4 regions of the Ruegeria sp. HKCCA4008 genome follow, and region 1 is predicted to be linked to each of the others. Evidence: riboswitches for the same ligand, from Rfam matches in the RefSeq annotation. Region 1 holds a riboswitch; each other region holds the start of a gene.

The links. Region 1 has a riboswitch for cobalamin ahead of GOW60_RS19975 (hypothetical protein). Riboswitches for the same ligand answer to the same signal wherever they lie in the genome.
Region 2: it holds a riboswitch for cobalamin, as region 1 does, so the genes downstream of both, GOW60_RS20470 (DUF4198 domain-containing protein) here and GOW60_RS19975 (hypothetical protein) in region 1, are expected to answer to the same signal.
Region 3: it holds a riboswitch for cobalamin, as region 1 does, so the genes downstream of both, GOW60_RS15735 (aromatic ring-hydroxylating dioxygenase subunit alpha) here and GOW60_RS19975 (hypothetical protein) in region 1, are expected to answer to the same signal.
Region 4: it holds a riboswitch for cobalamin, as region 1 does, so the genes downstream of both, GOW60_RS18400 (DUF1636 domain-containing protein) here and GOW60_RS19975 (hypothetical protein) in region 1, are expected to answer to the same signal.

What each region holds. Positions count from the first base shown of each region.
Region 1 is NZ_WQDM01000013.1:46,628-54,256, forward strand. Features, by position in the region: gene rsgA (ribosome small subunit-dependent GTPase A) at 1-605, shown strand, start outside; gene GOW60_RS19970 (hypothetical protein) at 645-1,565, opposite strand; cobalamin riboswitch at 1,636-1,858, shown strand; gene GOW60_RS19975 (hypothetical protein) at 1,949-2,356, shown strand; gene GOW60_RS19980 (dual specificity protein phosphatase family protein) at 2,348-2,860, opposite strand; gene GOW60_RS19985 (DNA polymerase III subunit gamma/tau) at 3,032-4,795, shown strand; gene GOW60_RS19990 (YbaB/EbfC family nucleoid-associated protein) at 5,196-5,549, shown strand; gene recR (recombination mediator RecR) at 5,611-6,204, shown strand; gene GOW60_RS20000 (lactoylglutathione lyase family protein) at 6,274-6,771, opposite strand; gene GOW60_RS20005 (hypothetical protein) at 6,978-7,466, shown strand; gene GOW60_RS20010 (ribonuclease T2) at 7,463-7,629, opposite strand, start outside.
Region 2 is NZ_WQDM01000016.1:12,411-20,039, forward strand. Features, by position in the region: gene cbiQ (cobalt ECF transporter T component CbiQ) at 1-476, opposite strand, end outside; gene GOW60_RS20460 (cobalt ABC transporter permease) at 476-1,051, opposite strand; gene cbiM (cobalt transporter CbiM) at 1,048-1,659, opposite strand; gene GOW60_RS20470 (DUF4198 domain-containing protein) at 1,666-2,451, opposite strand; cobalamin riboswitch at 2,583-2,782, opposite strand; gene GOW60_RS20475 (ROK family transcriptional regulator) at 2,904-4,028, opposite strand; gene GOW60_RS20480 (sugar ABC transporter substrate-binding protein) at 4,280-5,299, shown strand; gene GOW60_RS20485 (ABC transporter permease) at 5,408-6,481, shown strand; gene GOW60_RS20490 (ATP-binding cassette domain-containing protein) at 6,481-7,257, shown strand; gene GOW60_RS20495 (hypothetical protein) at 7,254-7,629, shown strand, end outside.
Region 3 is NZ_WQDM01000007.1:153,124-160,752, reverse strand. Features, by position in the region: gene GOW60_RS15755 (carbohydrate ABC transporter permease) at 1-544, opposite strand, end outside; gene GOW60_RS15750 (ABC transporter substrate-binding protein) at 619-1,887, opposite strand; gene GOW60_RS15745 (LacI family DNA-binding transcriptional regulator) at 2,100-3,110, shown strand; partial or broken gene GOW60_RS21180 (hypothetical protein) at 3,087-3,278, opposite strand; gene GOW60_RS15740 (hybrid-cluster NAD(P)-dependent oxidoreductase) at 3,798-4,880, opposite strand; gene GOW60_RS15735 (aromatic ring-hydroxylating dioxygenase subunit alpha) at 4,886-6,139, opposite strand; cobalamin riboswitch at 6,221-6,425, opposite strand; gene GOW60_RS15730 (hypothetical protein) at 6,537-6,689, shown strand; gene GOW60_RS15725 (hypothetical protein) at 6,692-6,943, shown strand; gene GOW60_RS15720 (hypothetical protein) at 6,952-7,176, shown strand; gene GOW60_RS15715 (DUF3833 family protein) at 7,206-7,629, opposite strand, start outside.
Region 4 is NZ_WQDM01000010.1:63,841-71,469, reverse strand. Features, by position in the region: gene GOW60_RS21220 (ROK family protein) at 1-45, shown strand, start outside; gene GOW60_RS18410 (carbohydrate kinase) at 76-1,002, shown strand; gene GOW60_RS21475 (D-lyxose/D-mannose family sugar isomerase) at 1,121-1,240, shown strand; gene GOW60_RS21470 (D-lyxose/D-mannose family sugar isomerase) at 1,294-1,500, shown strand; partial or broken gene GOW60_RS21465 (D-lyxose/D-mannose family sugar isomerase) at 1,547-1,672, shown strand; cobalamin riboswitch at 1,773-1,970, shown strand; gene GOW60_RS18400 (DUF1636 domain-containing protein) at 2,068-2,424, shown strand; gene GOW60_RS18395 (ABC transporter ATP-binding protein) at 2,421-3,197, shown strand; gene GOW60_RS18390 (ABC transporter substrate-binding protein) at 3,211-4,161, shown strand; gene GOW60_RS18385 (iron ABC transporter permease) at 4,163-5,173, shown strand; gene GOW60_RS18380 (inositol monophosphatase family protein) at 5,197-5,976, opposite strand; gene GOW60_RS18375 (FAD-dependent oxidoreductase) at 6,243-7,629, opposite strand, start outside.

The DNA.
Region 1 (7,629 bases):
AATCGGCGGACCCTGACAGTTTCTCGGGACAGGTGCAATCACTGGATCCGTTCCTGACGGTTCTGGCGATCAACGCGCTGGACCCGGCAGAGGTTGAAAAGGTTCTGTCCTGGTGCCCCAAAAGCCAGACCGGAGCGCTGGTTGGCTCGTCGGGCGTTGGCAAGACGACACTTGCCAATACCATGACCGATCAGGATCTTGCCACCTCGGACATTCGCGAGGATGACGCGCGGGGCCGGCACACGACGACCGCACGCGCATTGCACCGGATGCGCAACGGCGGCTGGTTGATCGATACACCCGGAATGCGCGCGTTGCGCCTGCTGGACGCTCGGGACGGGATCGACGACGTTTTCTCTGACCTTGCCGAGTTGAGCCGGGACTGCCGTTTTTCGGATTGCCAGCACAGCTCCGAGCCCGGATGTGCCGTGCAAAAGGCGATCAGCCACGGCACGCTTGATCCGGCTCGATTGGACCGGTGGCGCAAGCTTCGGCGCGAAGATCAGCGCAATTCTGAAACCGTCGCGCAGTCCCGGGCGCGGGACAAAGCGTTCGGCAAGATGGTCCGTGGCGTCATGAAGGAAAAGAAACTTCGCACCCGGTGATTGTTGGACGGTGCCCGGCCCGTCCTGCGCCGCGTCTGATCAAGCGATCAGTCGCGGCCAAACCGCTGCATTGCGCCGGGCAAATGCGCCGATATGACCAACCTCGGGCAACCCGAAATCGGCAGGGCTCAGCAGGTGGCGGTTGGCATCGGGGCCGTAAAGATCCGCAAGCCGCCAAACCGCGTCCGGCGGCACCATCTGGTCGTCCTCGAAGGTGAACAAATCCACGGGCGTTCCAGAATCCTTCCACTGCGCCGCAGGTAACTCATGCCCGATTTCAGGCACATAGTTCAAAGGCGCGGTACACCATTTGCGCCACTGCCAATAGACCGATGCCGGCAGATCCGAGCCGAACCCGATCGCCTTTCCGGGAAGGTAGCCAAGGGCTCGGGCCAAAAGCGGGGCATGACCATACCAGAACAATCCTGCCAAACCCCGATAGGGCCATGGATGGTCGCTTAGGGTTACCAGCCCCGAACACACACAGATCATCCGGTCAATCAGATCGATATCCGGCTGCACAGGCCCCAACATCGCGCCGATCGAATGGCCGATGGTCCAATGCTGCGAATCGGGAAACCGTCTGCGCATTTCCGCCCGTGCCGCGGGCATGTCGATCAAGGCCCAATCCGCCATGGTCGCACGCGAATCTTTCAGGCGGCCGGTCAAGGAATGCCCGTAATCGCGATAGTCATAGGTCAGGCAGGCCATACCCTGCTCGGCAGCAAGCCATCGTGCGAAATGACGGTAATAATCGCGCGGCACACCCGTTGCACTGTTCAGCACGACGACGATTTCGGGCGAGGTCAGCGGGCTGTACAACCGGGCAGACAGTGTTTTCTGCCCGGACGGAAAGCGAAACTCTTCGGTCAATACCGTTTGCTCTGTGTCCAACATGATCTCTGGCTTTGCGCTTGGTGAATCCGGTTTCCGAACCTCAACGCCCTCGACACTATGCATGAACCAACATCGTATCCAGCATGACCAAGCGTCCGGTCAAAAGATCGGCTTGACTCGATGCGTGCTCAAACGCTAGCGGTTGTGTGATGGTTTCCGGCCTCCACAAGGGGTCGGGATGAAAAGGGAACACGGTGCGGTAGTGTCTGGTCATGCAGGCAACAACCAAATCCGCGACTGCCCCCGCAACTGTAAGCGGTAAGCGATGCCGAAACACCACTGGCCCCGAAGGCTGGGAAGGTCGGCAAAGCGATGACCCGCAAGTCAGGAGACCTGCCATCGGAAACGAAACCGAAACTCGGGCGGGGTGTCCGGGCAGGTCCTGACGGCATCACGATGTCCCACCTGTCCAAAATATCCTGTCCACCAAGCGCGGAGGGCGCAGGATGATCTGGAAGACAAAAACACATGAATTCAGTGCAACAGTATGTCAGCGGACGGGTAAAACCTGCCCCGCTTTGGCGCGGCTGGCGCGCTCGATATCCGAAGCCATGGCCCAGGCGACCTCGGCCACAAGTGACGATTTCGAGATTGAGGGCAGCAGTGAGCTGTCACATTGCACCGAAGGATGTCATGCAATTTTCCGCGCGCAATCAGACAGCATTCGTGTTTTTTGCGGGACGCAGCCCGAAACCGCAGTTGAGCCGCTGAACGGCTATGCCGACCTGATCTTCGGAAACACGTTCAGTGCGATGCCATCCGGCGTCGTGAATCCTCCACCCTGCGCGATGATCGAAGTTTCCACGATCCGGCCTTGGAAACCTGCTTGCGCGCCCGTGCAGATTTCAATCTGAATCCAGACTGACCTGTGCCTGGGCGCGCCGAGAGGCCCAGGCCAGTTGCGCATCCGTTTCGACGGCGCAAGGGCGCACCGCCCGCAATCGTTGCAGCGCCGTGTCCGCGCGTTCGCCGCATTCGACCATAAGCCGAAGGACAACCATACCTGACCTGCCACATCCCCCGCGGCAGTGCACCAATACGCGACCTCCGCCGGAAAGCGCGTGCCGGGCCGCGGCGCTGACGGACGGCCACGCGTCATCAATCGCTTTTGTCGGCGCTCCGAAATCTTCGATCGGCAGGTGAACCCATCGGCTGGCGCGGCTTTGAATATCGCTGCCAAATTCCTGCGCCCCGTCCTGAAGCATTTCGACATCCGTCGTCATCGAAACAACAAGCCCCGGCTGCCAGGCTGCGATCATATCCAGATCGCTGGAGTAATCTCCGCCGCGTCCGGGCATCGAGGTCAGTGCCAGCGTTCCGCCACCGACTTGCAGGGCGTAGATCACCAACTGCGACATGAATCCTGTCCTCCCCAAAGAACTCTTTACAAAAATGAGCCATTAAATCCGCTGATGCAGTTTAGTGCGAAAGCGACTCGTTTCTAAATCAAAAATCATCGCGCCCCGCTGTGGACGCGGGCAACGGTGGCCACTACGCTGTGCCCAAGCACCGAATCCCAACGAGAAGACATGACAGACAGCTCCAGCCCCGCCTATCAGGTTCTCGCCCGCAAATATCGCCCGGAAACCTTTGCCGATCTAGTGGGTCAGGATGCGATGGTGCGCACCCTGAAAAACGCGTTTGCGGCCGACCGGATCGCGCAGGCCTTCATCATGACCGGCATTCGCGGCACCGGCAAAACCACGACCGCAAGGATCATCGCCAAAGGGATGAACTGCATCGGACCCGACGGAACCGGTGGCCCCACGACCGAGCCCTGCGGTCAGTGTGAACATTGTGTCGCCATCATGGAAGGCCGCCATGTCGACGTGATGGAGATGGACGCCGCCAGCCGTACGGGCGTCAACGATATCCGCGAGATCATTGACAGTGTCCGCTATCGCGCCGCCAGCGCGCGTTACAAGATTTATATCATCGACGAGGTTCATATGCTCTCGACCAGCGCGTTCAACGCGCTGCTCAAGACGTTGGAAGAACCGCCCGCGCATGTGAAGTTCATCTTCGCAACCACTGAAATCCGCAAAGTCCCTGTCACCGTGCTGTCCCGCTGCCAGCGTTTCGACCTGCGCCGGATCGAACCCGAAGACATGATTGGCCTGCTGCGCAAGATCGCCGAAGCGGAAAACGCCCAGATCGCCGAAGACGCGCTGGCGCTGATCACCCGAGCAGCGGAAGGATCGGCGCGGGATGCGACCTCGTTGCTGGATCAGGCGATTTCGCATGGGGCTGGTGAGACGACCGCCGATCAGGTCCGTGCAATGCTTGGACTGGCAGACCGTGGCCGGGTTCTGGACCTTATGGATATGATCCTGCGCGGCGATGCCGCCGAAGCACTTACCGAGTTGAGCGGCCAATACGCCGAAGGCGCGGACCCGCTGGCGGTGCTGCGCGATCTGGCCGAGATCACGCATTGGGTGTCCGTCGTCAAGATCACGCCTGACGCGGCGCAGGACCCGACGGTTTCTCCGGACGAACGGACCCGGGGCCAACACATGGCCGAGGCTCTGCCGATGCGGGTTCTGACCCGGATGTGGCAAATGCTGCTGAAGGCGCTCGAGGAAGTCTCGGCAGCCCCCAACGCCATGATGGCTGCTGAAATGGCCGTTATTCGCCTGACCCATGTAGCGGATTTACCCAGCCCCGAAGAGCTGATCAAACGGTTGCAAGATGCCCCGCCACCGCCGCCGGGCGGACCCAATGGCGGCGTTTCGATATCCCGACCGGGCACCGGCCCGGCGCCGGCTGGCGCGGCCCATCCACCTGCCTACGCGCCGCCCCCTCGCGGTGCCGGTGGCGCACCGGCTGCAGCCCTGGCGCAGGATACCCAGACGGCTCTTGCCCGGTACCCGACCTTCGACCACGTGGTGGAACTGATCCGGACAAATCGCGACGTGAAATTGCTGGTCGAGGTGGAAAACGGCGTGCGCCTCGTCTCCTATCAACCGGGGCGAATCGAATTCACACCCGCCACCCAGGCGCCGGCCGATTTGGCGCCACGACTGGGCTCTGCTCTGCAACGCTGGACAGGAAACCGGTGGGCTGTCTCGATCGTCTCGAACGGAGAAGCCCCCACAATTGCAGAAATACGGGACGAGGCCGAGCTGGCACTGAAATCCGAGGCCGAACAACATCCTTTGGTGCAGGCGGTACTGGCGCAATTCCCAAAGGCGAAAATCACCAGGATCGAAACGCCGGAGCAACGCGCCGCCAAGGTCGAGACCGAAGCGCTTCCCGAGGTGGAAGACGAGTGGGACCCGTTCGAGGAAGACTGACCCCGCCGCCCATCACCCCCTGTTTCAAACGAAGCTGACCGAGGTTTCGATCGAACACATCCGCCCGCATGTCTCAGATCGTTTGTTGCGACACCGGCCAGCGGAAGGCGGCCCGTGACAATTCTGATCCGGATGCTGCGTAGCCATTCGAACCCCGCCCAGATTTTCTGTGTTCCATGCAATCACTCTCGGTTGCAGACCATATGCGCGCCAAGGACGATCCGCGCGTGTCGGGCCTGCTGGCAAATATGGCGTCGCAGACGGGTGGCACGATCCTGCTGACGCCTGCGCCGATCAACATGCCGGCCGGAACGGTTGAGCCTCCGACCGGCGGGAGAACCCTTGTGCCATGTGGCTGCTGCCCGTATCTAGAGCGCAAACGGAGACACAGGAGAATACTATGCTGAAAGGACTCGGCGGGCTTGGCGGTCTGGGCGACATGGCCAAGATGATGAAATCCGCGCAGGACCTGCAAACCAAGATGACCGAAATGCAGGAAGAGCTGAACAACATGATGGTTGTCGGCGAATCCGGCGCAGGGCTGGTCAAGGCAACGGCGACAGCCAAGGGTGAACTCAAAGGTCTGGATATCGACCCGTCGATCTTCAACGGTGATGACAAGGAAGTGGTCGAAGACCTGATCCTGGCCGCCATCAAGGATGCGCAGACCAAGGCAACCGCACGTTCGCAAGAAGAAATGGCCAAGCTGACCGAAAGCATGGGCTTGCCCGCAGACATCAAGCTGCCGTTCTGAGCTTCATCTTTTCTAAAATACTCCCGCCGGAGGCTCCCTCCGGCGCAAAGCAGGATTGGCCATGAGTTCGAACAGCGACATCGACAACCTGATCGACCTGATGGCCAAACTGCCGGGCCTGGGCCCGCGCTCGGCCCGCCGCGCGGTTCTGCATCTGATCCGCAAACGCGCCCTGCTGCTGACGCCCCTGTCTGATGCCATGCAGCAGGTCGCGATCACGGCCCGGGAATGCCTGAATTGCGGCAACGTGGGCACCACCGATATCTGTGACATCTGCAACGATGAGGCCCGCGCAACCGGCGAGCTGTGCGTGGTCGAAGACGTCGCCGATCTGTGGGCGATGGAGCGTGCCGGAGTGTTCAAAGGCCGTTATCACGTTCTGGGCGGCACACTGTCGGCGCTGGACGGGATCGGCCCCGACGAGTTGCGCATTCCCCGCCTCAAAGACCGGGTTGTGGCCGAAGGGATTTCCGAGGTCATCCTGGCGCTGAACGCCACCGTCGATGGCCAGACCACCGCCCACTACATCGCCGATCAGCTTGAGGGGCAGGTGCGCCTGACCTCGCTGGCGCAGGGTGTGCCGATTGGCGGAGAGCTGGATTATCTGGATGACGGGACGATCACGGCCGCGCTGCGGGCGCGGAAGGAACTGTAGCGAACCTCAGAGGATCAGGGCGATAACTGCGCCATCGCCCCAGCACGTATCAACGCGGGCTCACGGGCTTCAGGTATATGCGCCAGACGAGTAGGTCAGCTCATACGAGTGGCTGTAGATTTCGAATACGATACCAAAGGGGTCTTCAACATAGACCATTCGGTAAGGCTTTTCTCCGGGATAGTAGTGCCGTATCGGCATCCTCTGTTTTCCACCAGCCTGCACAATCTTTTCGACCAGACCTTCGACGTCAGGGTCCTGAATGCAAAAGTGAAACGTGCCATTTCTGCGGAAATCGATGTTGTTTTCAGGCTCGTAATTCCCGTCAAACTCGAAGAGTTCAATTCCAATCCTGTCCGCTGTCGCGAGATGCGCGATACGCAGTTTCCTCCAGTCCGGGCCAAAAACATCCGTGCACATAACGCCAATATCCGAGTCATCCTCGACCACGTCGGTGGGCGGCATGATGACGTAAAAACCCAAGACCTCGGAATAGAACTTCACGGCTTCGTCCACGTTTGGAACGGACAACCCGATATGTGAAAAAGTCCTTGGAAACTGAGACATAGAAGGCTCCTCAATCTGCTAAGACGTAAAACTATTGGACAGCGATTAGTTTTCAAGTTGCTTCCCAAGCCTTCATAGCAGGGTTCACCCCGCTGCATGGGTCATGACCCGGAGATAAAATACTCGCTACAAAGCAAAAGGGGCTTTGCCTTCCGTGCGCGCGTAGTAGAATGCCTCGGACTTGATCCCTTTGATTGGAATACGTTATGGCCCGCCTTCTCGCCCTCGCCTTCGCCACGTTCACTGCAACCGCCGCCCTGTCGCAGGACCTTGTGGACAAGGGCTTTGTCGAAGGTTGGAACATCATGATGGACCCAGCGCTTGGCAACGGGTGCCTGATCCAGACGGTGTATCAGGATCTCTCGGTGGTGCGGCTGGGCTATGACGCGCTGGGCAATCGTGGGTATTTCGCCGTTTACAACAAGGCATGGGGCGACATTAAACAGGGTGAGAGTTACCCGATCCGCTTTGATCTGGACGGCAAAAGCTATGATGCGACGGCCATCGGGTTCAACGAACGCGACGTGCCGGGCGCAACCGTGTTTTTCACCGACCGGAGCTTTGTGAACGCCATCGCTCAGAACAAAACGATGACCGTCTACAATCCGGCAGGTGAAGTGGTGATGGCCATCGATCTGAAAGGCACCGCCAAGGCGCTGGACTATGCGCGGGACTGCCAGAACAAAAAGCTCTAACGAATCGGATCGAACAGGGCGTCCTTAGCGGTGCAGTCGCGGATCACGTCGCGGCCACAGGGTACGGGATCAAGATCGCGGGACAGGCACAGGCGGACTTCTTCGATATAGCCCTGTTTGCAGGTGATCGTGATCATGTCGCGCTCCAACTCCGGGTTGGCCT
Region 2 (7,629 bases), on a different contig from region 1:
ATCAGCAGGTAAACCAGCTTTTCGGGGCACCGCAGACGATGCAGGGCGTGGCCCAGTGTGACCGGCTCCATCGTCCCGACCAAAACCAACAGGGACAGGATCACGGCATTGGCGGTCAAGGCAATCTCGACCGCTTTCCAAAATCCCTGCCAGCTAGCGGAGAATCCCCAAAGCGTGAACATCGGATCCCCGGGCATGGAAAAGGGCAACAGGACAAGCATGAACAGGATGAACCCATCCATCATGGCCATTCGCTTCAATGTCTTTCGCCGCGGCAGACGTGAAACTATCAGAAGCGAAAGCGACACTGTCAGCGCCGCGCAAAGCGCGCCGAGGGATGACAGCGCCACGGTCACGACTGCAAAAACAACTGCCATGACGATCCGCATCCGGGGATCCAGCAGGCTGATCAGACCTTCTGGCCCGTCACCGGCTTCGGACAGCGTTTTTTCCTTGTGCCCCAGAACGTGTGCCATCAGGACGCCAGCTTGCGGCGGGCCGCCATGTAAAAGCCCAGACCGAACAGACCAACGATGTACCCGATCCCGCCAAGGATGGTTTGCAGGTCGTTCTGTTCGCGATAAGCCGCAATCTCGCGCCTGAGCGGGCGCAATTCGTCACGTACGGCTTTGGCGATAACCTGCTGTTCTTCGGCGCTGAGAGACGCCGCCGAACCGCTGGCCTGCGCCAGAGCAGCCGAAGACGAGTCTCCGTTTTCCGCCACGGCAACGCCCATGATCCGCGCGACATCTTCGGCAGACATCGTGACTTCGGCCACATGCCCGGCGCCAAGGTCGGCAAAGAAGGTGTGCGCCACGGCCGAGGTCGGCGTGTAGACAAAGAAACCGTCCGCATCAGTGACCGATCGACCCAGCTCAGCCCCATCCGGGCCGGTGACAATGACCTCGGTGCCGCTTGCCATGTCGCCGTTGGAAAAGCCGATTTCGCCCTCGATGACGTCTCCCGACTCGAAAACGCCGGCTATGACCTTGTGCGCCAGGACAGGCACAGGTGCACAGCACATGGCCAGTATGACAACCAGATGCTTCATGTGGCTGCTCCTCTGAAAAACAGCTCGGGCTTGACCTTGCGTGCCAGCAACACGGCGAACCCGGTCAAAATCGCCTCGATGGCCATGACAGGAATATGGGCGAAGAAAACAAGCTTGGCGGCAGGCAGAAATTCATCCCCCGACAGCGCGAGGGAAAACGCGACCATGCCGGTTGTCGCCGCAATCGCAAATGCGCCGCCGACGCCCCCCCAAATCGCACCTTGCAAAGGCGTTCCACGCGCGATCAGACGACCGAACAACATTCCGGCCACCACAGCGGGAAAGGCGATATTGACGGTGTTGATCCCCAACACCGTCAACCCGCCAAAGCCGAAAAAAACCGCCTGTAGCAAAAGCCCGACGAACAAAGCCGGGAATGCGGCCCAACCAAGCAGCAGCCCGGCCATGCCGTTTAGGATCAGATGAACCGACGACGGACCAATGGGTACGTGGATCAACGATGCCACGAAGAAACTGGCTGACAGCACGCCCGCAGTGGGGATGCGATCAAGATCCAGAGACCTAAGACCCATGGCGATCCCGCCCGCGGCGGCTATGGCGCCGCCAATTACAACCGGGTTGGAAAGGGCTCCGTCGACGATGTGCATTTGGGGTTACTCCAGATCCCAGGCACGAATCCAGATGACCGCATCCTGGCTGAGTTCTTTGCCCTCATGTTCGGTTGCCGGACCGGAACCAAGGGCAGCGAAACCCCAGTAACCGGCTTTTGGAACGCCGAACGAAAAATACCCGTTGTCGTCAGATATTGCGACCACCGCACCACCCGGCATAGGAGACGCTTTCGGTGCAGAAGCGGCCGAGCTTTCCATGTCGGGTTCCGCGGCCATGTACTCGATCTCGATCTCGGCGCCCGCAACCGGCTGACCGTCAGCCAGCACACGGCCCGTGAAAGTCGAACCCGCGATGATGTTGGTCGGCTTGTTCAGCGGGATAATCTCGGTCGGCAGACCCACGGGATTCATCCAGTCGGTCGGCAATTCGTTACGGTTCAGGAAGGCTTTGGTGAGCTGTTGGATATAGATGTCTTCGGATTCCTCATAATAAGGCTGAGGAACCGTCACCAGCACATAGTCGCCCGAACGTTTGACCGGGACACTGCCCTTGAACGCCGCACCCTCGTTTTCCCCGCCGGTGAACCGGATAGGTTCCAGCGTGTCCAGCAAATCGGTCTTTTCACCGTTGTGGATCACATAGAATTCCTGCGGCTTTTCAAGATCCATGACATGGCCATTCTCGAACGGATGCCAGAAAATCAGTTTGACCGGCACATCGCCCGGTTTCTCGATCATGGTGTCGGTGGTGTATTCCAAAAGGAAATGCGCATTTGCGATGGCAGGAAGAGCCACCGCGGCAGCGGCTGCGCTGAGCAGCGTTTTCATGAACAGTCGTCCTTGTCCCGTCGCGCCAATCCCGGCGCGAAATTCGTTTTGACCACGGGATATTCAACGCCAAATCACCCTTTCAGGCATCCTGGTCCGACGCACATCCCGCCGCCGATTAGGAGTGCCCCTTATGAGGGCACATGTCCGGCAGGTATCCTGACTTGCGGGTCAAAGCGTTGGACCGGCCTTCCCGGGCAAACCCCAGTGGCGTTTCAGCCCTGCTCGCCGCTTACAGTTGCGGGTGCAGTTGCGGATTTGGGCCAGAGCCCGCACCGCATTCCCTATTGATTCCAGAGCAAGCCCCGGAACCGGACATGCCGAGCGGCTTGCCAGACAACTCAGCCTTCCGTCAACGAAAATGTGTTACGGCCATCGAAAATAATGAGTTCGGCAGTTTGCGAGAGTGAACCAGTTTGTGAAATATCCAAGGCAACAGGGTGATTTCACATCTAAGCTTCTGAAAGATACCTTTCCGACAACGGCAGGCTTGCCGCGCCCAGTGAGCGTGCTTCCGGGCCCACGGCCCCTGCCAGCACGGCAGGGCGCTCGAGACCGGTCAGGTTAAGCTCAGACAGTTTGTCTTCGACCATTTCAACCAAACGCGCCTTGATGTCCTGCGGCATCCAGCCGTCAACCTTTACGCATTCGAAATCTATCAGGCTACAGGATGAGACAATCGCATAGGCAATCCCGCTCGCCGTCTGTTTCAACCAGTATTCCAGTTGAACTTTTGGCACATCCCAACGCTGGGTCGTTTCCCAAATGGAATGCGACGTGACACCTGCCGTGGTGATTGCACGCTCGAGCACGTACAGGCTGGCCACGTCGATAAGGGGTCTGACACCACCGGCATCATCTGGCACAGGCAAGGGGCCGATTGCGCCCGCGTTTCCACGCCCCGAAAAGATTGCGCCATTGAGGACCACACCGCCGCCAATGAAAAACCCGATATAGAAGTACAGGAAATCCCTGGGCCCATCGGCTGGACCGAATACCAATTCCGCCCCACAAGCCGCAGTGGCGTCATTTTGCAGGAATACCGGAATATCGAGGCGCCGCGCCAGGTCAGCCTTCAGGTCTGATACGCGCCACGGGTCCATTTCTTCCTGAGGAACCTGAAGGGTCTGGGCCCAGTCCCATAGGTAGAACGGCATGGCAATCCCAAGTCCCGCAATCCTGCCTTTGGCCTCAGGCGGCATGGATGATATCATTTTGCCCAGACTCTCAGTGGAAAACTCCAATGTGGCTTTTGGCGTTGGATAGTCATAGGTTCGCCGCTCGCGCTGCCGCACATTTCCGACAAAGTCAGTCAAAACCAGCTCGGTACTGCGGCGCCCGACCTTGAGCCCAAAGAAAAACGCACCATCCGGGTTGAGGCGCATGGGAACGGAAGGTTGCCCGACCTTCCCGCGGACCGGCTCACCGCGCAACAGCAAACCATCCTTCTCCAACAGCCGCATGATGACGGAAACGGTTTGTGCCGACAGTCCGGTCATGCGCGCGATCTCGGACTTCGCAAGGGCCTGATGACGCCGGACAAGCGACAACACCAGCCGTTCGTTCCGGGCCCGCATCCCGCTTTGGTTGGTTCCGCGCACCTCTGACGCGTGCAGGCCAATCGAATTTTTCCGAGATGAATTTTCAGGCACGACCACCCCTTTCCTGCTGAAGAATGAGAAAGCCCGCACGCTCTGTCAATAATAAATAAGAGTGATTTATTTATTGACTCGAATTTCGAATCTTGTGATTGTTTCTTATGGGATCAGGGTTTTTGCCTGATCGCCCTGGTGCCCGTTCGGCACAGGAAAAACTGGGAGGATAATCGATGAAACTTGCAAGACTTGCGGGTGCTGCTGCGCTCGGGGTTACTGCCATGGCTGGCAGTGCAATGGCGGAAGGCGAAACCGTTTGTCTGATTACCAAGACGGACACCAACCCGTTCTTTGTCAAAATGAAGGAAGGTGCGACAGCGAAGGCGGAAGAGCTGGGAATGACTCTCAAAGCCTTTGCGGGCAAAGTTGACGGTGACCATGAAACGCAGGTGCAAGCCATTGAGACCTGCATTCTGGACGGCGCCAAGGGCATTCTGCTGACGGCCTCGGACACTTCATCCATCGTACCGGCGGTGAAGCAGGCGCGGGATGCAGGTGTTCTGGTTATCGCTCTGGATACGCCGCTGGAACCCATTGACTCGGCTGACGCGACCTTTGCCACGGACAATTTCCTGGCCGGGCTGCTGATTGGACAATGGGCCAAAGCCACGCTGGGCGACGCGGCCAACGACGCGAAAATTGCGACACTGGATCTTGCCGTCAGTCAGCCGACAGTGGATGTGCTGCGCAATCAGGGTTTCCTGCAAGGCTTTGGTGTCGATCTGGCGGACCCGAACGTAATCGGTGATGAAGATGACCCACGACTGGTCGGAAGTGATGTCACCGCCGGCAACGAAGAAGGTGGTCGCCGCGCGATGGAAAACCTTCTGGCCAAGGATCCGACGATCAACGTTGTTCACACCATCAACGAGCCTGCCGCGGCAGGCGCCTACGAGGCGCTGAAAGCCATCGGGCGCGAAAATGACGTGCTCATCGTTTCCGTGGACGGAGGCTGCCCGGGTGTCCAAAACGTTGCCGATGGTGTTATCGGCGCGACGTCGCAGCAATACCCGCTGCTGATGGCATCGCTGGGTGTTGAGGCCGTCAAGAAATGGGCGGACGAAGGCGTGAAGCCTGAAAACACGCCTGGCAAGGATTTCTTTGACACCGGCGTGGCGCTTGTAACGGACAAGCCTGCCGAAGGCGTCGAGTCGATCTCGGTCAAAGAAGGCATGGACCTCTGCTGGGGTTAACCTGACCACCCGGAGGGCCGCAGAGGGCGGCCTTCCGCTTTTCAAACCACCCATTCGCCCGAAAACTTGCTAAAGTCGTCAGTAATCTGATGCTTTGGGGGAACCTTTATGTCCGATACTTCACCGCGATCAGACGACTTCGAAGCCGCTGCAAAAGGCAGCCCGGAACAGATTGCCGAATTTGACGATCACCACCGCGGGTTTGTCGGAACGGTTCAGCATTTTCTGCATGTGAACCCCTCTCTGGTGCCGTTGATCGTTCTTGTGGCTGCCATCGTCATTTTCGGGGCCTTACTGGGCTCCAAGTTCTTCTCGCCATTCGCGCTGACCCTGATCCTGCAACAGGTTCAGATCGTCGGGATCGTGGCGGCGGCGCAAAGCCTCGTTATCCTGACCGCCGGTATCGATCTGAGCGTCGGAGCAATAATGGTGATGTCGTCGGTTGTCATGGGACAGTTCACGTTCCGATATGGGCTGCCGCCAACGGTCGCGATTGTTTGCGGCCTTTTCGTTGGCACCGCAATCGGTGCGGTGAACGGGTATCTGGTCAGCCGCATCAAACTGCCGCCGTTCATCGTGACGCTTGGCATGTGGCAAATCGTTCTTGCGGCGAACTTCCTGTATTCTCAGAACGAAACCATCCGGTCGCAGGAGATCGAAGAAAACGCCGCGATTCTGCAAGTTTTCGGGGCCAAGTTCAACCTGGGCGGGGCGGTATTCACCGTCGGCGTGATCTTCATGCTGGTGCTGATCCTCGGGCTTTCCTACGCCCTTCGTCACACCGCATGGGGAAGGCATGTCTATGCGGTCGGTGATGATCCGGAAGCCGCCGAGCTGTCTGGCGTCAATGTGCATCGCACGCTGATGTCGGTTTACATGCTGTCCGGGCTGATCTGCGCTTTCGCGGGATGGGCTCTGATTGGTCGGATCGGGTCCGTGTCTCCGACGTCTGGCCAGTTGGCCAATATTGAAAGCATAACGGCGGTCGTGATCGGGGGCATATCCCTGTTCGGTGGCCGCGGGTCCATTCTCGGATCATTGTTCGGAGCGTTGATCGTCGGGGTCTTCACGCTTGGGCTTCGGTTGCTGGGCGCTGATGCGCAATGGACGTTCCTGTTGATCGGCATCCTTATCATCGCAGCGGTCGCGGTCGACCAGTGGATCAGAAAGGTGGCAGCCTGATGGAACCTATTCTCAAAGGACGGAACCTTGTGAAGCGCTACGGCAAGGTGACGGCGCTGGATCAGTGCGATTTCGATTTGATGCCGGGCGAGATTCTGGCCGTGATCGGCGACAACGGCGCGGGCAAGTCAACACTGATCAAGGCGATTTCAGGCGCGGTGGTGCCGGATGAAGGTGATGTTTGGCTGGAAGGTCGGAAAGTGAATTTCCACTCGCCGATCGACGCGCGTGAAGCCGGCATTGAAACGGTTTACCAGACACTCGCGATGTCCCCCGCCCTGTCGATCGCCGACAACATGTTCATGGGGCGCGAGATTCGGCGCAAAGGGCCGTTGGGATCATGGTTCCGAATGCTCGACCGCCCGGCGATGGAGAAATTCGCCCGCGACAAGCTGAGCGAACTGGGCCTGATGACGATCCAGAACATCAATCAAGCCGTTGAAACACTGTCCGGGGGTCAGCGTCAGGGTGTTGCGGTGGCTCGCGCCGCGGCATTCGGATCAAAAGTCATCATCCTGGACGAACCAACCGCCGCATTGGGCGTGAAGGAAAGCCGGCGCGTTCTTGAACTGATCCTGGACGTGAAGTCTCGCGGCATTCCGATCATCCTGATCAGCCACAATATGCCACATGTTTTCGAGGTCGCCGATCGAATTCATGTGCATCGGCTTGGCAAACGCCTCTGCGTCGTTGATCCCAAGGATTACACGATGTCCGACGCGGTGGCGTTCATGACCGGTGCCAAGGAACCGCCGGCCGAGGATCAGGCCGCGTGACGGGTAAACTTGTCACCCCCGAGGCGCTTGCAACCAAAATCGCGGATGCCGTCCAGACCTTGCCGCCGCTGCAAGACCGGCATCTTGTCGCGATTGCCGGGCCGCCGGGATCGGGGAAAACGACCGCGGCGGGCCTTGCAACCAAAGAGCTCAACCTGCGCGGCATCGCGACCGGCCTGGTTTTCATGGACGGCTTCCACTATGACAACGTGATCTTGAAGGATCGCGGCCTGCTGAACCGCAAAGGGTCTCCTGAAACCTTTGATCTTGCCGGCTTTCATGCGTTGCTTGATCGATTGCGCGCGGAAGAAGAAGTCGCAATACCCGCGTTTGACCGGGAACTGGATCTGGCCATTGCCGCGCGGTCCATGA
Region 3 (7,629 bases), on a different contig from region 1:
CGGCCTCGTAGTATTCCTTGGGTATCAAGCCGATGCCTGCGACAAGGATCACAAGCATAATCGCGGTTGCGCGCCAAATCTCGGCCAGCATAATCGCAAGGAATACAATCCAGGGGGTCTGATAGCTCAGCAAACTCACAGGTTGGTCAGTGACACCCAATCCCACCATCATCGAATTCAGGAAGCCTGACTGCTCGAAGATTGCCAACCAGATGATACCAGCTGCAAGGTCCGAAATGCCCAGCGGGATGGTCCAAATGTACAGAACCAGATCGCGTCCCCTTTGCATCTTCGTGACCATTGTGGCCATCAGAAGCGAAAGGGCCAACTGGATCGGCACCACAGCCGCTGCCAGAAGAAAAGTGTTCTTCATTGAAATCGGGAACTTCCAGTAGTTCACAACCTCGCGAAAGTTATCCAGTGAGAAACCGCTCTCGGTTCCAAAAGCCTGCTGCGCCACCAACGCAAACGGGTAAAGAAAGAACAGGCAGAGAAACAGAGTCACCGGGAGGATCAGAAGGTATGGCAATAGCCGCGCTTCCATCGGACCGCTCCTTCAAGTTGGGAAAATGCTGGGGAGCCGGGCCGCTATTTCAGCGGCCCGACCGTTGGAAGGTCTTACTCGACCGGGCACGCGCCTTCCGAAGGCGCATCAGGTGCCCAGCAGGGCGCGCCGGTTTCAGTCATGATTTTTTCAAGCTGTTTCTTCTGATCATCCAGGACCTGCTCGATGGGCTGGCCAGCCAGAACAATGCGTTCAAACGTATCTACGTAGACACGATTGAAATCACCGCCCATGCTGCCCAGACCTGCGGGCAACAATCCAGGATTGGCATCTGCCGAACCGCTCATCTTGGCAACGGCTTCACCGGCAGCTTTTACCGAAGGCGGCAAATCGTCTGGCAACTCGACGTCAACTACAGGAAAGAAGTTAGTGGCTCTCAGAGTTGCGATCTGCGTCTCTGGCTGCATCAAATAAGTTACCAGAGCTTTGGCACCTTCTGCATCCGGCGCGGTGCGCGGGATGGCAACACCTGCCAGAACAGGCATGAAGCCACGGCCGGTCGGACCTGCGGGTGCCGGGAAGGCGACGAAATCATCGGGGCGCTCATTGAATGCCTGCGCCAGGCGCGAGGTGTGATCGAAGACGATCCACGCATCTCCGTTCAATAGCTGTTCCTGCATAAACGAGAAGTTGGTTGATGCAGGGTTCGTATGGCTCCAAAGCTCTTTGAATTTCTCCCATGCGGTCACAGCCTCGGGCGAAGCAAACGTTCGCACGACACCGTTAGTGTAGGACGGGTAAAGATAGCCTTGGAAGAATCGGTGTTTCAGCCCTTTGGGCCCAGCCGGAAAACCGAATTTCTTCTGACCAGTCGCTTGTTCGACATTGGCTGTCCATGCGATCAACTGGTCATAGGTCAGCGCGTCAATGTCTGCACCTTCTGGCAGGTATTGCAGCGCTTCCTTGTTGGCGGCCATGATATAGCTCGCTTGCATCCACGGCATGTATTGCAGGCTGTCCGTTCCCAGCTCAGCCAGATCGTTGAAAGTGTCCGACGCCGACATCACACCCAGATCGCTGAGATCCATCAGATCATCGGGGTTCATTGCCGAGAAGTTGCCGTGCAAAGAGCCCAGCAGATCAATACTACCCGAGCCCGCCTGCAACTCGGCTTGGAGCCGGGTCAACCAAGGGCCATCTTCGTTTGGCTGGTAATCAACTTCGCCATCAAATCCACCAAGCACCTCGGCCCGCATGGCTTGCGCCTCTTCAGCAGGACGGGCTTGGGTCGACCAGAACAGAGTTTCGGCTTGTACGGCAGCTGCGCCAACAAGAATAGCCAAACCTGATACGGCACCCGCAAGTTTCGAATGAATGGACATGTTTTCCTCCGTTTGTCTGAGGCTGGCCAAATTCTGGCAACCTCCCTCCCTCGCCGACAATCTTGGATCAGTCTATGGCGAATGTTTGCACTATGATATATCGTTTTATCATGAGTCAAGTCGGATGACCCGTTAATATTTCCATATTTTACTTGAAGTATTCGATTTAGACTGCAAAATAGACAAAACGTTATATCTGTAAAAACTCATCAATGGCGAAGAAACCCACCCTTTCCAGCGTTGCCAAAGAAGCTGGCGTGTCAGTTCCAACTGTTAGTCAGGTCTTGCGCGACACAGGTCGAATTTCAGAAAAAACGCGTCAAAAAGTTTTGAGCGCGGCTAAGCGGCTTCGATACGTCCCAAATCACGCTGCGGCCACAATGCGATCGGGCGACAATCGCGAAATCGGCTTTATCCTTAACAAGTTGGCAAACCCGTTCAACGCAGAGGTCGTTAGCGGCGCTGTTAACCTGCTGGAGGCTGAGGGCTTCATGGTTTCGGTGCTCGATGCTCAAGGAGACCTTCAGCGCCAGGACCGCCTTTTGGAAGCCTGCATCAGATTTGGTCGACGTGGTCTGATTTGGGTTCCGGCACTCAACACCAGCGGGGACGCCATGGGGCTTCTGGATGCCCACGGTGTTCCTGCTGTCACATTCATGCGAAAGGTGTCTCAGTCTCTGGATCACGTTGGTGTTCTAAACAAAGAGGCCCTCGTGCAGGCCACACAACACTTGATTGATTTAGGGCACAGGCACATCGCCTACTTAGGCGGAACCGAACAAACGTCTGTGCGCGAAGAGCGCATCGCCGGTTATCTGAGTGCCTTGGAGAAATTGGGCGGCGTGCATCCGGTTATCTGGCCATGCGAAGAAACCAAACGCTCTGGTGTTGAAGCAATCACCGCACTTCGTCAGCGACACCCTGAGGTAACAGGCGTTGTTTGCAATGGCGATGTTGTTGCACTTGGGGCATGCTTTGGCTTGATCCAATCCAATTTGAAACCCGGGCGTGACTTTTCAGTAGTAGGCTTCGACGATATCGAAGATGCCGCTGTCTCGACACCTGGCCTCACAACAATGGCGATCAACCCAAAAAAATTGGGTACGCGATTGGCCGAGATCCTTCTGGACCGCATGCGAACACCTGAAATGCCAGTTCGCCATTTCGAGTATTCTGCAACCCTTACAATTCGAGGAACATCAGGGGCAGCCTCTGACCAATAAAGTGTAAGTCTCGGCTGCTGTTCGCGTCCATTCCGGGTAACGCACTGTACTGTCCGTCTTGCTATGGCCAAGCAACAGTTGGACAAAACGCAAAGTACCCGTTTTCTGATAGATCAACTGAATCAACGCCGCTTTGGTGCGTCTGAGTGAATGGGTTCTCTGGCCTGATGACGCTCATCCAATCGCTTACACCTACTCTCGGACAAGCTTAGCGTATTGGCTCCGGGCCCAAGCTTCGACACCGCACCGACGAACACATTATCCACTGCCATGATTGATCAACCGGTCTGCGGACGATGAAGTCGTCAGCTTGAGCTGATTGCCGCAAGGGGTCGTCTGCGAGGCGCGTGCCTGTGATCATGTTTTCGTTGGTTTTCCAGATGTGCTGTCTTTTTGACTGACCGCCAGAACTTCTTCAAACTCTTGTAAGGGTGCTCAGGATCGGCCGCAGGGAACAGCCACGGGCATTGTGGGGCTCTCTCTTCTTGCGTTTTCGATGACAGCGTGATGGCCGGCGAGGACAAAGGCAGATGCTTGCGCCGCGTCTGTGAGATGGCGGGAAAGCCCCGAAAGCGCCGGACATCCGGCGACCCGATCTGGCCCGCGTTCTGCAACGGGCAGAAAAACCGCGCCGAAAACCGCAGCGGGTGTCAGCCACGCTGCGGCTTTGATCGGGATGCGAAGCACCTAAACCTCGACTTCGACCTTGCCGATCGGGTTCGAGCAGCAGGCCAGAATGTACCCCGCGTCGATGTCGTCTTCCGAGATCCCTCCGTTGTGGACCATATGGACCTCTCCGGCAGTTTTCTTGACCTTGCAGGTACCGCACACGCCGAAGGTACAGCCTGACGGAATGTTCAGGCCAACCGAGCGGGCGGCGGCAAGCACCGTGTCGGTCTCGGCAACCTTGGCCGTCACGCCCGAGGTCGCGAACAGGATCTCGGCGCTGCTGTCGTCGTCCAGAACAACGTCATCCAACTCGGGCTGATCCGCCTCGGTTTCCACCGGCGCGCCGAAGCTTTCCTGATGGTAGTTGTTCATATCAAAACCAAGACCGGCCAGCGCGTCGCGCACCGCTTGCATGAAGGGCTCAGGACCGCAGCAATAGACTTCGCGCTCAAGGTAATCCGGCGCCATCAGGCCCAGCATCAATTGGTTGAACTGACCCTGATATCCCGTCCATGGGCGGTAGCGGTCCGGCTCTTCCACCACGAACTTCAGGTCCAAACCATCCGTGCGGCTGGCCATCTGTTCCAAGCGCTGGCGGAAGATGATCTCGGATGGCCTTTTGGCGCAGTTGATGAAGACAACGTCCAGATCGCGGCTTTCGTCCCACATGCAGGTGGTCATCGACATCATCGGCGTGATGCCCGAGCCAGCCGAGATAAACAGGAACTTGCGCGCATCGCTCAATGCGTTGGTGAACAGGCCCGCAGGCCCAATGGCCTTGATCCGCATGCCGGGTTGAAGATTGTCCAGCATCCAGCGCGTGCCGATACTGTCGGGTTGCGCTTTGGCGGTGATGGTGATCGACCGCGGCCGCGACGGCGACGATGAGATCGTGTAGGTGCGATGCACAACGCCTCCGGGCTGGCCGGGCGCCGGAATCTCGAGCGTCAGGAACTGACCGGGGTGATAGGCGAACTGCGCCCCCGAGGGGGCACGGAACGAAAAGCTGGCAGTGTTCGGCATCTCGGGCACGACCGAGACACATTCCAGCATCTCTCCATCCTGCCAGACGGCTGATGAAAGCGTGTTCAGGTCTTTCATCAGACTTACTCCGCCGCCATGGAGTCAGGGGACAGGCGGGCCGACACTGTGTTGCAATACCAATCCACGAATTGCAGCACGCCGGATTCCTGAATGGCTGAATACGGGCCGGGCACATAGGCCGGGCTGTTGATGCCCTGCTGGTTGTCCTCGACCACCTGACGGTCTTCGTCATTCGTGGCGACCCAGACTTCGGTCAGACGTTTCACGTCATAGTCAACGCCTTCAACGGCATCCTTGTTGACCAGCCATTTGGTCGTGACCTCGGTCTCTGTCGGGCTGATCGGCGTGACGCGGAAAACAATCGAGTGATCGGCAAGAAAGTGGTTCCACGTGGTCGGATAGTGGAATTTCAAAAGCGATCCCGCATCCGCAAAGGGCGACCGGCCCAACCAGCGGCGCACGGCGGATTTCCCGTCCATCGTATAGCTCTCGGCCCCTTCTTTCAGCGGCATCCGCGCCAGACGATATTGGCCGTCCTCGTGCAGATAGAACTGCGACGGCATGCCGGCAGCCTGGCACCTGTCGAAATGGGCTTGCATATAGGCAGGGGTTTCACCGCCTTCGATCCCCGTCACGCCCGGATCATCAGGGAAGGTCCGGCACAGCGCAGGGTGGTTGCCGCCGCAGTGATAGCACTCGCGATTGTTTTCCCAGACCAGCTTCCAGTTGCCGTTCTCGATGATCGTGCTTTCGAAGGCGACCTTGGCATTCGCAAGATCATGCGGCTCAAGATACGGGCGCGCGATATTGGCGAACGTGTCAAAATCCGGGGCGACATCCGCCAGACAGATGTAAACCAGCCCGGCAAGCTCGCGGCAATGAACCGTCTTCAAACCATGCTGTCTGGGATCAAACTCCGGCCCCATGTCGCGGGCCCACAGCAAAGAGCCGTCAAGCTCGTAGGTCCATTGGTGATACGGGCAAACCAGCTTCGGCGCGTTGCCTTTTGCCGCCTTGCATATGATCGAGCCGCGATGGCGGCAGGTGTTGTGAAACGCCCGGATCTGGTTGTCGGCGCCGCGCACGATGATCACGCGATAGGCACCCACGTTGTACGTTACATAGTCGCCGGCTTTCACCAGTTCACAGGCCGGAATGGCAAAGAGCCATTCGCGATAGTGGATGGTTTCCAGGTCGGTCTGAAATATCTCGGGGTCGGTGTAAAAGGCCCGTTCCAGAGCATAGCCCGGGATTCGACGCGCCAACAGGTTTTGGACATTGTTCACTTCTGGCTCTCCTGCCGCGCCCCGCGGCATTGCTTGGGCAGATGACAGGGAGGAACCGTCCGGAGGCGCGCGAGGACCACGTCCGAAACCCGTGCCCCCACCGCCACCCGCGGTTTGACATATCTGCAAGGCTGGTTTCCGGACTTGAAAGGGGCTTGCACCCGGTTGCGACACCTTCCCGGGATCCTCGTCCCAGTGGTTGATTGTCGAACCTGACCTTTCTTACCGTTGCGGGGGCAGTGCCGGAATTCCACCGGCTTCCCAATTCTCCGCTGTCTGAGAATCAAACAGCGGCACCTCACGATGGCAGCCTACTTTTTACCCGCTTGGGCGCTGAAATGCTTGCGACATTTCCGGTTTCAAAACAGACATAGAAATATTCCGGCAGAGTGGACGGTGCCGGGACCACAGTCCTTGGCAAAGGGGCGTGGCAGGCCCGCCAGCATGGCGTTTTGCGGTGGCCGATGGCCTTGCGATGGATGCGGCCACGTCTGACATCGGCGCCGCCAAATTGTCCCCCAACCGCGACGGCGAAGGCCCGGCTGCTCGGATCAGAAACGAAACGCTGCACGTCGCCTGAGCATGGCTGGAAAAGAGAGTGTCGGGCCAAGTGAAGTAGTTTTGCCGCAAGCCCTTTTGGGTGAAGTTGATCCGTTTGGGATAGTGCTGGCTTTCAATGGGGCAGGTGAAGAAGGCGAATATCCGTCATGCGAGAGTTGCCAGTCCACCCTGTCAACGGCCGGTAGAAAACCTCATTTTGTCCATAAAAAATTGTCTTTTTCGGGAAAAACCATTACGTTTTCCGAAAATGGTGGAAAACACCGGAGGCAGTAAGAGAGCAGATGCCAAAACCGAAAACAGGTGTTTTGCGGACAACAGTTCCTTCGCGCCTCATGGGAAAACGGGATGGCCTGTTTTTCCTCTGGGGGCAGATAGAACGCGCGCGCTTGAAGGTCGAGGGCGGCGAACGCGCCGAGGGCGCGGCCTCGGACGGGCCAAGGGCGAACACGGCCGGTGAGGTCAAGGGATCGACGACAGCATTGGTGGACGAGTTTATTTTCTACTGACTTTTGTGATGCAACCGGGCCTGGCGGCCCTATTTTTTCTCGAAGAACAGGATGACTTCACCCAGACGGACGCCATAGCGTGAGACATACGCACGGTTCAGCAGACGGTCGTCATCCAGCAGCCACATCCAGTCGTCGAATTTGACACGCATGGTCCCGTCCTTGATCGGCAGGTCGATCTTGTATTTCCAGTTGAACGTATCCCCGCGTTCAATTCCGCTGGCGGTACCCAGCACGCCAGGCGCCGTACCGGTCCACGTATCCTCTCCGGTTTTGGTCAATGTCCAGATGCGTTGTTCCGTCGCGCCATCGTCGTACACGAAGTCTTCGATCAGGGTCAGGGTTTCGCCGTCCCATGTCCCATCGATATCAACCGTGAATCTGCGGGGGATGTTTCCCAGAACATCCTGAAACTGACCGTAGGCCACTGTTTTGCCGTCGAAAAACTCTTCC
Region 4 (7,629 bases), on a different contig from region 1:
GCAAACAACTTCTGCAAGAATGCGTTGAGACAGCAACCAGACTAACCGAAGTTTCTTACCTAAAAGGACCAAGACATGATCCTGTGCTGTGGTGAAGCGCTGATAGATATGATTTCAGAACCGACCGCATCGGGCGCAATTGGTTTTGTGCCACATACTGGTGGTGCAGTTCTGAACACAGCCGTCGCGATGGGACGTCTGGGTGTTCCGGTAGGGATGCTGACAGGTTTGTCATCGGACATGTTCGGCCAGCAATTGATTGATGCGCTGAAAGCGAGCCATGTGGACACGACACATGTGATCATCTCGGAGCGTCCTACCACGCTTGCCTTTGTGCAGCTCTCGGATGGACACGCGACTTACAGCTTTGTTGATGAAAACACTGCGGGCCGGATGTTGCTGCCCGAAGACATGCCCGATCAGCTTCCTGCTGTCTCTGCCCTGTATCTCGGTGGAATCAGCCTTGCGTGTGAACCTTGCGCAGATGCCTATGCCGCCCTTCTGGACCGCCACGGTTCCGACCGGGCAGTGATGCTGGACCCGAATATCCGCCCGGATTTCATCAAGGATCAAACCCGATTTCGGACGCGTTTGAACCGCATGATCTCGCGTGCGGATATCGTCAAGGTTTCAGACGAGGACCTGGACTGGATCATTCCGGGCGCTGAAGCCGAATCCGCAAAAGCGTCTGTGCTGTTGCAGGCGGGTCCTTCCGTTGTCATCGTCACGCGTGGCAGTGACGGGGCGCACGGTTACCTGGCGGATGGTTCCGAAGTCTCGGTTCCTGTGAAACCCGTTGAAGTGGTCGATACGATCGGCGCAGGTGACACGTTTAATGCCGGCGTTCTGACCGAGCTCAGCCGCGCAGGGCATCTTACCAAGTCAGGTCTGCGCGGATTGACGGTTGAAAGCCTGCAAGCAGCCATGGAACTGGGCGCTGACGTGGCGGCCGTGACCGTTTCCCGAGCCGGGGCAGAACCCCCTTGGGCGCACGAACTTTGATCTGCGTTAAGGCATACTGCAAGGATCCTAAATCAACCGTCTCAAGCCCTAGGCCCAGACGTTCATTCAATCTTTCGGCGCCGCATAGCCGCTCTTTGCGGATTGATCGTCCGAGAAAATGCGCATCTCTTTGGTCGAAACTGTCCTCAGCCGCAGGCTGGGATGGAACATTACCAATTACGCACAAGGCCGTTTCGACGAACATTGCCTATTCCCGTTCACTCTACACAATGGTTAGACGAAGGATCTGGAATCCGGGCGTGGGATGCTCTGTGCAGAAAACTGTTGATCTTGAAAGACAATCAGCTTTCTCCGATGCACCGGCATATTATCAAGGCAGAAGGCATCATCAACCGGGGCGGCGGCGATCTCGTTCTGGAAATTCATGCGTCGGATCCAAACGGTGGCGTCGACCGCGACAACCCGGTGACGGTCCCCAGCGATGCCTGCCCTGAAACCTTGCAACCCCAAGAGTACGTGCGGCTGAAGCCCGGATAAAGCGTAACTCTGATGCCCGACATCTGGCACGCTTTGCGGCGATTGCCTTATTGGCGAGGGATCGACCGTGAATAACGACCGTACCGACAATGGGTTTGAAGAGCCAATCCCGCGGTTTTCAAAGGTCGAGAAAGATTTCGAGCCGGATTTTCTTCTTGTATCAGACTATTGACACCGTTCGGTCCGAGCTGGCGCGGCAGGACAGCTGGCGCGGCTGTCGCAATTCCATCTACCAACGCCTTTGTCTGCCGCTTGACAAGTCTGGCATTGCCGGACTAGCTGAGCGGGATGGTTCCGTAAGGGATGAAAATGGGAACACGGTGCGGCGCTGGAATGTGCCAAGTCCGTGACTGCCCCCGCAACTGTAAGCGGTGAGCGACGCCACTTCACCACTGACTCGCATGGGTTGGGAAGGTCGGCCGAGCAACGACCCGCAAGTCAGGAGACCTGCCATCGCACTATAAACCAACCCGAGGCGGGGCGTCTCGGAAGGAGGCTTGATGGCGCGTTTGCGTAATATCTGGGTATGTGCCCTCTGTCTGCGTCTGGCAAACGACGGAGATGGCTATGACCTGCTATTCTGATCACTACGTTCTGATCTGTTCAACATGTCAGGGGGCGATGTCTGCCGAGGCTGCGCAAGACGTGCTGGATGCCCGGTTGCCTGACGGTTTTGAAACCCGAATGGTGGCCTGCATGGCAGGTTGTGAACGGGCCATGACCGTCGGATTTCAGGCCCCGGGCAAAGCGCAGTACCTGTTTGGCGATATCACGACATCACACGACCTGTCCGCCCTGGTCGAATTCGCGACCCAGTTCGGCGACAGTGACGATGGCTGGACCAGCGCCTCGGACCGCCCCCCTGCCCTTTTCGCTAAGACCTTGTCGCGAATACCCGCATTGCCGTCCGGTGGCGCTTCATGAGCTTTCTGGTTGCCGAGAATTTGGAGTACTATGCGCTCAATGGCGATGTCCTGTTGCAGGATGTGTCCTTTCGTCTGGAAGAAGGATCAATTCTGGCAATCGCCGGGCCGAACGGCGCCGGCAAGACCACTCTGCTGAAACTGCTGTGCGGGATCGAACGGGTTGTCTTGGGTGATGTTTGGATAGAAGGCCAAAGCCTTCGGACCCTGTCCGCCCGCCAACGTGCCCGCTCCATTGCTGTGGTCGGGCAGCAAGAAATGCCTGACGGGCGGATGCGCCTGCAAGACTATGTTGGGCTGGGGCAAATCCCGATTCAGGGCGAACGTTCGATGGCTCAGCACAAGGCTGATCTGGAACGGGTTCTGAAGACGACCGAGCTGTCGCATTTTGCCAACAAAACGATGGGTCAACTGTCCGGCGGAGAACGTCAGCGCGCACATATCGCGCGCGCGTTGGCCCAGAACCCGTCCTTGCTGTTTCTGGACGAGCCAACCAACCATCTGGACCCCGATGCCAAGGGGCACATGCTGTCTCTGGTCGCTGATCTGGGGGTAACGGTCGTCATGATCGTCCATGATCTGGTCATGATCCCGGAATTCGCCACCCATGTGGCGTTGATGAAGGCCACGCGTCTGACGGGGTTCGGGCCTGTTGGCGAAGTTCTGACCCCAGACCGGGTACGCGAGACATTCGGCGTGGATTACCTGTGCTTTCAGCACGAAGGCCGCATGATCCCCGCACTAGATATCCGAAAACGGAAATTGTCACAATAACAGGAGCTTAAGTATGATGCAGAAACTCTGGCCGGTGGTTGTTTTCGCTGGCTTGGCAGGTGGCGCGGCAGCGGAAGCCGTCACCGTGGATAATTGCGGTGAACCGCTGGTTTTTGACTCGGCGCCGGAACGTCTGGTCGTGCATGACATGAACATGGCGGATATGGCCTTTGCGCTCGGCCTTCAGGACAAGATCGTGGGTCTTACCGGAATTACGGGCTGGTATGAAACCAGCCCTGATTTTGATGCTCAGCGCGGCGACATCCCAGAGCTTGCCCCCAAATACCCGACGATTGAAAACCTTGTGGCCGTCGAACCCGATCTGTTTTTTGCCGGTTGGTACTATGGCATGAAACCCGGCGGTGACGTCACGCCCGACACGCTGGAACCCTTTGGTATCAAGACCATGATCCTGACCGAGAGCTGCGTGCATCTGGACAAGGATCGCCCCGAGGCCAGCATGAACCTGTTGTTCGATGACGTTCTGCGTCTGGGCAAGGTCATGCATGTCGAAGACAAGGCCGAGGCGCTGGTTGCCAGCTGGAAAGACAAATTGTCCGCCATTCAAGCAAAAACAGCCGATCTGGCAAAGCCCCGCGTATTCCTGTTGGACGGACCGGCCGATGCTCCGTTCACCGCCGGCAAGTTCGCCATTCCCGATGCCATGATCGCTGCCGCAGGTGGCGAGAACGTCACGCATGATCTGGATACCAGCTGGGGCCGCACGTCGTGGGAGGCCGTGGCAGCGGCCAACCCGGAATTCCTGGTGCTGCTCGACTATCAGTCCGGCAACGGCGCAGAGGACACCTTTCAGTTCCTCAAGGATCACCCGGTGATGTCACAAACGGACGCGGTAAAGAACGAGCGCTGGATCGGCCTGCGTTACGAGGAACTGACGCCCGGCCCGGCAAATATCGAGGCGATCGAGAAGATGGCGAAGGCGATGCACCCGGAGACCAACTGATATGGTCCAATTGGGCCGTTTGATAGTGCTGGGGGCGGTTGTTCTGACCGCCCTTTTGCTGTTGTCGATCGTCTACGGGACCACCCCAATCCCCGTGCGCGAAGTTTTTTCGGCCATCGGCCTCGGAACCGGTCTGGTGGAAGGAGACATGTCGCCCTTGCACCGGATCGTCTTCGACCTTCGCCTGCCCCGCGCCCTGTTTGCCGCCGTGATTGGTGCGGGACTGGGCGTCGTTGGTGTAGTTTTGCAAACAACGACGCGAAACGACCTGGCAGATCCGTTTCTGTTCGGTCTGTCCTCGGGTGCTGCTGCCGGCGCCGTTCTGGTGATCACCGTCACGGGTGATGTCCTGGGAATCTGGACGTTGCCGCTGGCGGCATTTTGCGGTGGTCTGATCGCCTCCGGCATTGTTCTGGCGCTGGTTCAGGGCTTGCGTACGAGCGCACCCGAAAAACTGATCCTGGCTGGCCTGGCGGTGTCCTTTCTGTTTTCCGCAATCACCAACTACCTGATTTTCTCTGGCGATAATCGCGCGGCTCATTCGGTGATATTCTGGATGCTTGGCGGTCTGGGACTGGCAAGATGGGAAACGTTCCCGCTTGTCCTGATCGGACTGGGCCTGATCCTTAGCTATTCACTTTACCGCAGCCGGTGGCTTGACGCGCTGCTGACCGGGGATTTCACAGCTTCTTCACTGGGTATTCCCGTTCAAGGTCTGCGGTTCAGCATGTTTTTCGTTGCCGCGTTGGCGACGGCCAGTTTCGTTTCCGTTGCCGGTGTCATCGGCTTTGTCGGCCTGATGGTGCCTCATATTGCACGCGGCACCGCCGGGACTCTGCACCGAAACCTGCTGATCGTCTCGGCGATCGTGGGCGCGATTCTGCTGACACTGTCCGATATCTTGTCACGCCTTCTTTTGGCCCCACAGGAGTTGCCCGTCGGAATCGTCACGACGTCGATAGGATCACTTTTTGTCTTTTTATATTTGTTCAAATCTGATCGCGGGAGATAGTTTTCCAAGGTTGCGCAACACTGTCATTTTTCGACATTGATGAGGTCAAGCAGTTCAGCATGCAGTTCAGGGGTTACAGCGGAAACGACCGCGCCATCTGAATCGAGGGTTAACGCATGCCCGTGCCAATCGGTCATCACTCCACCAGCGGCCGTGATCAGAGGTGAGAGCGCCAGATAGTCATAAGGTTGCAGATCGTAATCCACCACAGCATCGACATGGCCCGAAGCAAGCAAGGCATGGGGATAACAATCATAGGCAAATCGGCGCGTCTGCCCTGCATTCATCAGCCGTCTGAACAGGTCAGGATGATCGCGATAAATTTTGTCGCCTTCATTCACGTACAAAACCGATTGATCCAGACGCGTGGCGTGCGACACCTCTATCGGCCGCCCGTTCAGGCTGGCCCCGTTACCAACCACACCCAAATAGGTCTCATGCAAGGCCGGCATTCCGACCAGGCCCAACCGAGGGCGCCCATCCACAAGGTGCGCCAAAAGGAACCCGAACAAAGGATGGCCAGACAGAAACGAACGGGTTCCGTCAATGGGGTCAATCACCCACATATGACGCCCGTCGCCTGCTTCCTGCCCGTGCTCTTCGCCAAAGATGCCGTGTCCGGGAAAATGCTGTTTCAGGTAGGTTCGTACTTCTGCCTCAACTGCCTTGTCGGCCTGCGTCACCGGGCTTTCATCCTGTTTGAATTCAATGCCCAAAGACCCCCGAAAAAACCGCATCGCGGACTCCGAGGCAATATCAGCAATCTTCATCGCATGCTCAGTCAACGCATCTGGGGTTACCATTTCCGGTCCTTTCGGCTGAAGTCATCCAATCTCCGACGGATGAACGGTTGATTGCCCTGAAAGCTGAATGAGAAGTCGCGCAGTTCAGTTTTCAGATGGGCATGGGGTGTGACAATACTGAAACTTTAACAATGGCTTATGGATCGAAATCCGTCCGATTCGACGAACATTCGGACACTCGGGGCGGATTTGCCCTGTTTGCATGCTTTCCCCATGTGTTCCGATCGCCGTGCGTGTGTCGGTGGATCTGCTCTTGTACCCTCGGGTCAGGTCTTCACCCGGCTCATCTGCGGGTCGTAAAGCGGTTGCAGCGTCACTTCGCAAGGAACCCTCTGAGTGGCGACATCCAATTCATATGTCCCTGATGTGACGTATTGTGCGTCGACACCGTTGGCGTTTCGGATGTAACCGTAGCCGATCGACTTTCCGACGGTGTAACCATAGCCGCCCGAAGTCAGCCATCCGACCCTTTCGCCATTCCGATAGATCGTTTCACGCCCCAAAAGAACAACCTCGGGGTCAACCATAAAACATGCCAGCATCTTCTTTACGCCGCCGGTTTTTTGCGCCTCAGATGCGGCGCGCCCTTTGAAATCGATATTTTTCCGGAGTTTCACGGCCCAGCCCAAGCCGCTTTCGAACGGCGTATGATCCGGCCCGATATCCGAGCCCCAGGCGCGATAGCCTTTTTCAAGACGCAGCGATTCAATCGCCCTGTAGCCTGCATTGATCAATCCATGCGGGTGCCCTGCCTCCATCAAGGCGTCATACACGGTCTGTGCATATTCCACCGGCAGGTGCAGTTCCCAGCCCAGCTCACCCACATAAGTCACGCGCAGCGCCTTGACCGGGCACCCGGCGATGCCGATGGTGCGGATCGTGCCAAACTTGAACCCGCTGTTCGAGACGTCATCGCGTGTCACCGCCGCCAGAATCTCACGCGATTTTGGCCCCATCAATGACAGAACCGCATTCGATGAGGTGATATCGAAAAGCTGGCAATTCATGCCCTCGGGAATGCTGCGGTTGATCCAGTCGAAGTCATGGGTGGCATAGCCGGTGCCGGTGACGATATAGAACTCATCATGGGCCACGCGCCCAACGGTCAGGTCACACTCGATCCCGCCCTTGTCGTTCAGCATTTGGGTATAGACAAGCGCGCCAACCGGCTTGTCCACATCATTGGCGCAGATCCAGTTCAACGCTGCCAAAGCATCCGGGCCCTTGAGGGCGAATTTGGCGAAAGAGGTCTGATCGAACAACACAGCCGCTTCGCGTGCCGCTTTATGTTCGCGCCCGACGGCATCGAACCAGTTCTGGCGGCCAAAGCTGTATTCATCCTTGGGCACCTCGCCCTTTGACGCGTCCGCGTACCAGTTGGGGCGTTCCCAGCCCAGTTTCTCGCCAAAACACGCGCCCTGCTTTTTCAGCGTGTCATAAAGCGGCGATTTTCGGCAGGGGCGGCCCGAGTCGTGTTCCTCATGCGGCCAACCCATCGTGTAGTGTTTGCCATATGCCTCGACGGTACGGGTGCGAACCCAGTCGGTGTCGAAATGCGGGCGGCCAAAGCGGCGGATATCGGCAGACCACAAATCGAAGGGCGGCTCACCCTTGTGCACCCATTCTGCCAGCGCCATGCCCGCACCACCGCCA